DNA from 3 places in the Mesorhizobium sp. B2-5-11 genome. Region 3 is predicted to be linked to each of the others. Evidence: predicted binding sites of a transcription regulator. Region 3 holds the regulator's gene; each other region holds the start of a gene.
What was found. The regulator HrcA, encoded in region 3, represses chaperone genes, less so after heat shock. The targets are predictions, from matches to a motif close to GTTAGCACTCNCNNNNNGNGAGTGCTAAC.
Positions count from the first base shown of each region.

Region 1 (2,265 bases), on a different contig from region 3:
CGACCCGAGATGCGCTCCAATGATTGCCCCTTGTCTGCTCGAGGTCGCTGTGCGGGAAAGCCGCGCTCGTGGTTGGAAGCGACTTGAGGTTGGAGCACCCGCGCAACCAAAATGGAAACGCACGTCGATTTCTACTCGGACGGGTTCGAGGAAGTCGGCCCTCGGCCCCGCAGGACTATTTAGACAATCTGTCCCCAACCTATGCCAAGCTACACAGGTGTAATGCAGGGTCACTTCGCCAGCAACGGTTATTCTCGCTTCGACGAACTTCAAAGCCGGCATGTGGCAGATCAAGTTCGGCTGCGAGCATCTTCACCCTTGGAGGAGGCGCGCTGCCTCGCGTACGGATGTCACTCGCGACCCACTCCCAGACCTGTTCCTGGCGCCCCTGATTGGTTGGAGTTTAGAGGCGCCCCTGATTGGTTGGAGTTTAGAAAAGTCAGCCACCGTCTGGTCTGACCGACGGAGCCGATCCTACCGGGGCGGCTCTGGTGTGGATCAAACGCGCCATAGTCCATTGTGAGACGGGGGGTGCCGCGGCGGATTGAGCGCACCTGATGAGCTTGGCAGCAACAAAACCACTTGCCGACTACCAGCACTCCGAGTGGGTTTGTTCCCGAATGAACTTCCTCGCGAGGCGCACCCGTGTGCAGGTGCGGTGATGCGGCGACAGCCGTAGCGGGCTGGCCGACAAAATGTAAGTAAGCGGCAGCAACCCCTGCGTCCTGGGTTTGAGCAAACCACAAGCGAGATACGGCCTTCAATCCGAATGCCTCCTGGCACAAGAAGTTCGCAAGTCTCGCTGCCTGATCAGCACTCCCCGCAGCGCGCAGGCGTTGCAACGGATCTTCAAAGAAATTCACAGGCTCTTAGCACTCCAAAGCCGCTGGGAATGGTAGGCGAACATAAATTGTCGAAACGCGCTGCCGAGAATGCCAAATGACGAAGTCAGCAGGAGTGTTCAAAGTGGTCGCCTTGCCTGAGAGCTTTGGATCAAGATTTTGCTCATGCGCCTGCCCTTTCGTCTTGACTATCTCCGGCTTACCCCTTAATCCTCCCGTTGTTAGCACTCGCTCGCGGTGAGTGCTAACAACGGTCCGGCAAAGCCGGGCTTTGCAGTTTGTCCGGCGTGGCCGGACGGTGTTTCTCACCGCTCTCACCGAGGAAGAAAAAATGGCAAAGTCGAAGTTCCGCCCGCTTCATGACCGCGTGGTCGTTCGGCGGGTCGAATCCGAATCCAAGACCGCGGGCGGGATCATCATCCCGGATACGGCAAAGGAAAAGCCGCAGGAAGGCGAGATCATCGCTGTCGGCTCCGGTGCTCGTGACGAAACCGGCAAGCTGGTCCCGCTGGACGTCAAGGCTGGCGACCGCATCCTGTTCGGCAAGTGGTCGGGCACCGAAGTCAAGCTCAATGGCGAAGACCTTCTGATCATGAAGGAATCCGACGTGATGGGCATCATCGGCTGACCGCCGTCGCCTTTCATCACATCCAATCTGAATTTAGGCCGAATTGCCCAGGAGCAAAAAAATGGCTGTGAAGCTCGTCAAATTCTCCCGTGATGCCCGCGAACGCATGCTGCGCGGCGTCAACATCCTCGCCGACGCGGTGAAGGTCACGCTCGGCCCGAAGGGCCGCAACGTCGTCATCGACAAGTCGTTCGGCGCCCCGCGCATCACCAAGGACGGCGTCACCGTCGCCAAGGAAATCGAGCTTGAAGACAAGTTCGAGAACATGGGCGCGCAGATGGTCCGCGAAGTCGCTTCGAAGACCAACGACATCGCCGGCGACGGCACCACGACCGCGACGGTTCTGGCGCAGTCGATCGTCCAGGAAGGCCACAAGGCCGTTGCCGCCGGCATGAACCCGATGGACCTGAAGCGCGGCATCGATCTGGCTGTGACCGAAGTCGTCGCGACGCTGATCAAGAACGCCAAGAAGATCAAGACCTCCGAGGAAGTTGCTCAGGTCGGCACGATCGCCGGTAATGGCGACGAGTCGGTCGGCAAGATGATCGCGGAAGCGATGCAGAAGGTCGGCAACGAAGGCGTCATCACGGTTGAAGAAGCCAAGACCGCCGAGACCGAACTCGAAGTCGTCGAAGGCATGCAGTTCGACCGCGGCTATCTCTCGCCCTACTTCGTCACCAACGCCGACAAGATGGTTGCCGAGCTCGAGGACGTCTACATCCTGCTCCACGAGAAGAAGCTCTCCAACCTGCAGGCCATGCTGCCGGTTCTCGAAGCCGTCGTGCAGACCTCCAA
Region 1 covers NZ_VFUK01000014.1:116,216-118,480, forward strand. Annotated here, with positions in the region: gene groES (co-chaperone GroES) at 1,174-1,470, shown strand; gene groL (chaperonin GroEL) at 1,532-2,265, shown strand, end outside.
Region 1: groES (co-chaperone GroES) is a predicted target of HrcA. The motif match lies at 1,063-1,091, and genes of this name have one in related genera.

Region 2 (2,265 bases), on a different contig from region 3:
TTGGCTTCCTCGACGGTGATGACGCCGTCATTTCCGACCTTGTCCATCGCCTTGGCGATCATCTCGCCGACGCTGGCATCGCCATTGGCGGCGATTGTGCCGACCTGCGCGATCTCGGCCGACGACTTGACCTTCTTGGCCTTCGCCTTGATTTCCACGACGACGGCCGCGACGGCCTGGTCGATGCCGCGCTTGAGGTCCATCGGGTTCATGCCGGCGGTAACCAGCTTGGCGCCTTCGCGCAGGATCGAGGCGGCCAGCACCGTGGCAGTGGTGGTGCCGTCGCCGGCGAGGTCGTTGGTCTTCGAGGCCACTTCGCGCACCATCTGCGCGCCCATGTTCTCGAACTTGTCGGCAAGCTCGATTTCCTTGGCGACGGTGACGCCGTCCTTGGTGATGCGCGGCGCCCCATAGGCCTTGTCGATGATGACGTTGCGGCCCTTGGGGCCGAGCGTGACCTTGACCGCATTGGTGAGGATCTCGACGCCGCGCAGCATACGGTCGCGCGCATCGGTGGAGAATTTGATTTCCTTGGCAGACATGATTTTATCCAGTTCGCATTTGGAGTGGAGCCGTCACCGCGCAGAGGCGCGGCGCTTCAGTCAGGCGGCCTTCTTGGCTTCGACGCTCTTTTCGATAACGCCCATGATGTCGGCTTCCTTCATGATCAGAAGATCCTCGCCGTCGATCTTGACCTCCGTGCCCGACCATTTGCCGAACAGGATCAAGTCGCCGGCCTTGACGTCGAGCGGAACAAGTGCGCCGTTTTCGTCGCGGGCGCCGGGACCAACCGCGATCACTTCGCCTTCCTGCGGCTTTTCCTTGGCATTGTCGGGAATGATGATGCCGCCCTTGGATTTGATATCGCCTTCGGCGCGCCGGATGACGACGCGGTCGTGGAGTGGCCGAAATTTCATGAGAACTTCTTTCTGGGGCCGGCATAGGCGGCCGCCCCCTTCTATAGGCTCTTTGGCACTCGATAGATAGGAGTGCCAAAATTTATTCCGAGCGGATATTGAATAATCATAGTATTATTTCGGCGCCCGGTTTCATCGGGTCGGAAAACGACCAAATATTTCAAAAATTTGAATTTTCCCGGCAGAGTGCCTATTTATCGGACAAGTTCATTTTCACGATTTCAGACGCAAGGGAGATTTCCTCGATGGCCGACGGCAACCAGACGATCATGGAAAAAGCTGAAGCGCGCTTTGTCGACAAGCAGAAGAAGACGGCGGAGCGCAACAAGGCAACCGCCGAATATATGTCCGAAGCGAGGGCCAGGGAGATCAAGACGGCAAGGCTGAGGCAATTGCGGCTGGCCAAGGAAGAAGCCGACCGCGTGGCCGAGGCCCTGAACCCGACGCCGAAGAAGAAACGCGCGGTGAAGAAAACGACGGAGGCAAAATCATGAGCCTGACCTTCCCCAACCGCAGCCGCAGCTACGACGAGGCCGGCAAGCGCATCCGGTTCGTCGGCTATGACGGCATGTTCCAGATTTCCTTCTCGGTCGCCGCCGATGCCATGACGAGGATGCAGCCGGCGACGGCAGCCAATGAAGCCGGCTATCTCGCCACCTTCGACACCGAGAGCAGTGTCATCCGCGACGTAGCGTCAAAGGCCTATGACCGCACGCGCAAGAGCATGTATGTGCTGACGGCCGACGACTTCCGCTGAGACGACAGGCGGACGGCGCTGGATCAGGATTTACGCTCCGCCTTCTCCCGGCGCTTGACGTCCCGGACATTCATCTGATCGACCATGGCGTTGGCGTCGCGCGGGCTCATGCCGACCATCGCCCTTTGCCTGACGACGACGGGCTGGCCGGTGAAGACGTCGATGATGGCCCAGCTTTGGGGCAAGTCCATGCGCAGTGCGTAGCGGTTGGCCATTTGCCTCAGCCCTGCAACATGAAGAAGACCATGCCCAGGACCGATATCGTCCAGGCGACGACCGACAGCTTCAACACCATGCCGCCATGGGCGGCCAGCGCCTCCCGCAGCCGCGGGGCGATACCTGCCGACGGGACCGGTTCCACCGTAACGGCACGGGGTCCCTTGGCGCCAAGTTTTCCAAAGACGGGCAACAGCGACGGTTCACGCACGAAAATGGCCTCGAATGTCGGGGAAAGTCGGAGCGGGCAAGCTCTTGCCCTTCCATAGCACTCTTTTGGCGAGTGCCCTGCATGCCAAATGCAAATAGGCTGCTTTAACGCCGGCCGCATGCCACGTGACCCCGATCGTCAGATGCTGAAAGCGCGCAAGGCGG
Region 2 covers NZ_VFUK01000004.1:300,646-302,910, forward strand. Annotated here, with positions in the region: gene groL (chaperonin GroEL) at 1-542, opposite strand, end outside; gene FJ490_RS15395 (co-chaperone GroES) at 603-917, opposite strand; gene FJ490_RS15400 (hypothetical protein) at 1,163-1,411, shown strand; gene FJ490_RS15405 (DUF1488 domain-containing protein) at 1,408-1,674, shown strand; gene FJ490_RS15410 (hypothetical protein) at 1,698-1,889, opposite strand; gene FJ490_RS15415 (hypothetical protein) at 1,895-2,101, opposite strand.
Region 2: FJ490_RS15395 (co-chaperone GroES) is a predicted target of HrcA. The motif match lies at 969-997, and genes of this name have one in related genera.

Region 3 (2,265 bases):
AGGCGATGCCGTAGGGCCGGTTGAGATTGCGGGCGAAGATGCCGTCCCTGACAGGTTTCGCGCTGCCCTCGCCGAGACGGTAGACGCGGATCTGGTTGGCCTCGCTGTCGGCGACGAACAGGTCGCCATTGGGCGCGACACGCACGACGCGCGGATTATCGATGCCCGACGCGATCAGTTCCGCCGAAAAACCCGCCGGCAGCCGCGGCTCGGCGCCTCGAGGCCTTTGCACCGGACCGGCGCTGTTCGAAGCGGATCTGGTGACATAGGGCCGGGGCTGGTCTTGCGGCCTGATCAGCCGGCGCACGCCCGGCTCGTCGGCACGCCAGTCACCGAATGCGGCCGCGCCCTTCAGCACCGGCTCTGCCTGCTGGGCCAATGCCGTCGCGGCGAAGAGCAAGGCAGCAGGGAGCGCCACCGCGCCGGCAAGTCGGATCATCCCAGTCTCCAGCTTCTCGCTTCTTCATGCATGTCGTTGTCCCAAGACCGAGGTCACATGCACCAAGGGAACGGGCGGGCTCGGCAGTCGTTCCGGACGACACGGGGAGTTGAAGGAATTCGGGTCAGGTATCCGCGTCGAGATCGGCGTCGAGGTTCTTTTCCAGTTCGACGAGGTCGGCCGGCAGCGGCATGCCCATGGCGCGGATTTCGCGCAGCTTCTCGCGCAATTGCTCCTGCACTTCGCGCACATCCTCAGGCTGGTTGACCATCTCCTCCAGCAGCAGGCTGATCTGGGCCTTGAACGATTCCAGCGCCATCTTTTCTCTCCTCGGCCGGCTGGATCGATCCCAGCTCTCAGCGCAGCATGCGCGATATCAGCTGCGCCGTATAGTCGACCATCGGGACAATGCGGGCATAGTTGAGCCGGGTCGGGCCGATGACTCCGAGCGCGCCGACGACGCGGGCGTCCTTGTCGCGGTAAGGCGCCACGACCAGCGACGAGCCGGAGAGCGAGAAAAGCTTGTTTTCCGAGCCGATGAAGATGCGCACGCCCGGTCCCGCCTCGGCGAGGTCGAGCAGCTGGATCAGCCCGTCCTGCGTCTCCATGTCCTCGAACAGGTGGCGCAGGAGTTCGATGTCGGCCTGGGCGGTGACGTTTTCGAGCAGATTGGCGCGGCCGCGCACGATCAGGCGCGCCGGCAGGCCGCTTTCCGCGCCGGCCCACACCGCCAGCCCTTTCTCCACCAGGTCCTGCGACAGCGTGTCGAGCGCTGCCCTTGTCTCTTCCTTGATACGCTCGACCTCCGCCCGCGCCTCGGCCAGCGTACGGCCGCGAATATGGGCGTTGAGGAAATTCGAGGCCTCGTGCAATTGCGAGACGGTGATGCCGGCCGGCAGATCGATGACCCGGTTCTCGACGTCGCCGTTCTGCGACACCATCACGGTCAGCGCCTTGGTCGGTTCGAGCTGGATGAACTCGATGTGCTTAAGGGCCACCTCGTTCTTGGCGGCCAGCACCAGGCCGGCGCCGCGCGACATGCCCGACAGCATCTGGCTGGCCTCGGTCAGCATGTGTTCCAGGGTAGCGCCCGAGCCGGAGGCTCGCACCTGCGCCTCGATGCTGCGCCGCTCCTCGTCGGAGAGGTCGCCCAGTTCCATAAAGGCGTCGACGAAGAAGCGCAGGCCGGCCTGCGTCGGCAGACGGCCGGCCGAGATGTGCGGCGCGTAGATCAGGCCGAGATGTTCGAGGTCGCTCATCACGTTGCGGATGGTGGCGGGCGACAGCGAGGACGGCAGGATGCGCGACAGGCTGCGCGATCCCACGGGCTCGCCGTCCCTCAGATAGGAATCGACGATGCGCCGGAAGATGTCGCGCGAACGCATGTCGAGCGCCTGAAGTGCGGGCGCCTGAAGTGCCGGCGTGTGAAGAGCGAGCGACTGCGAAGCGGGATCGACTGCCTTGGTCATTGCGGCCATAACCTCCGGTTCAAGGATATAGACTTCGCGGCGCTGCGCGCAACCCGGTGTCGTGTTGCGCGATCACCCCGGTGTCGCCGCGTTTGCGGCCGCCGGTCCATTTTCCTTTACGCCGTGCCCCGCATGCGTCTAAAAGCCGGCCAAGATTCAAAAAAGCTGACAAGAAAGCAGGCCGAATGCGCCCCTCCAAACGCCAGTTCGACGAAATGCGCGCCATCTCCTTCGAGCGCGGCATCTCCAAACATGCCGAAGGCTCGTGCCTGGTGAAGTTCGGCGACACGCATGTCTTGTGCACGGCAAGCCTGGAAGAAAAGGTGCCGGGCTGGATGCGCAATTCCGGGAAGGGCT
Region 3 covers NZ_VFUK01000002.1:505,607-507,871, reverse strand. Annotated here, with positions in the region: gene FJ490_RS09760 (sorbosone dehydrogenase family protein) at 1-439, opposite strand, end outside; gene FJ490_RS09755 (hypothetical protein) at 564-758, opposite strand; gene hrcA (heat-inducible transcriptional repressor HrcA) at 796-1,908, opposite strand; gene rph (ribonuclease PH) at 2,094-2,265, shown strand, end outside.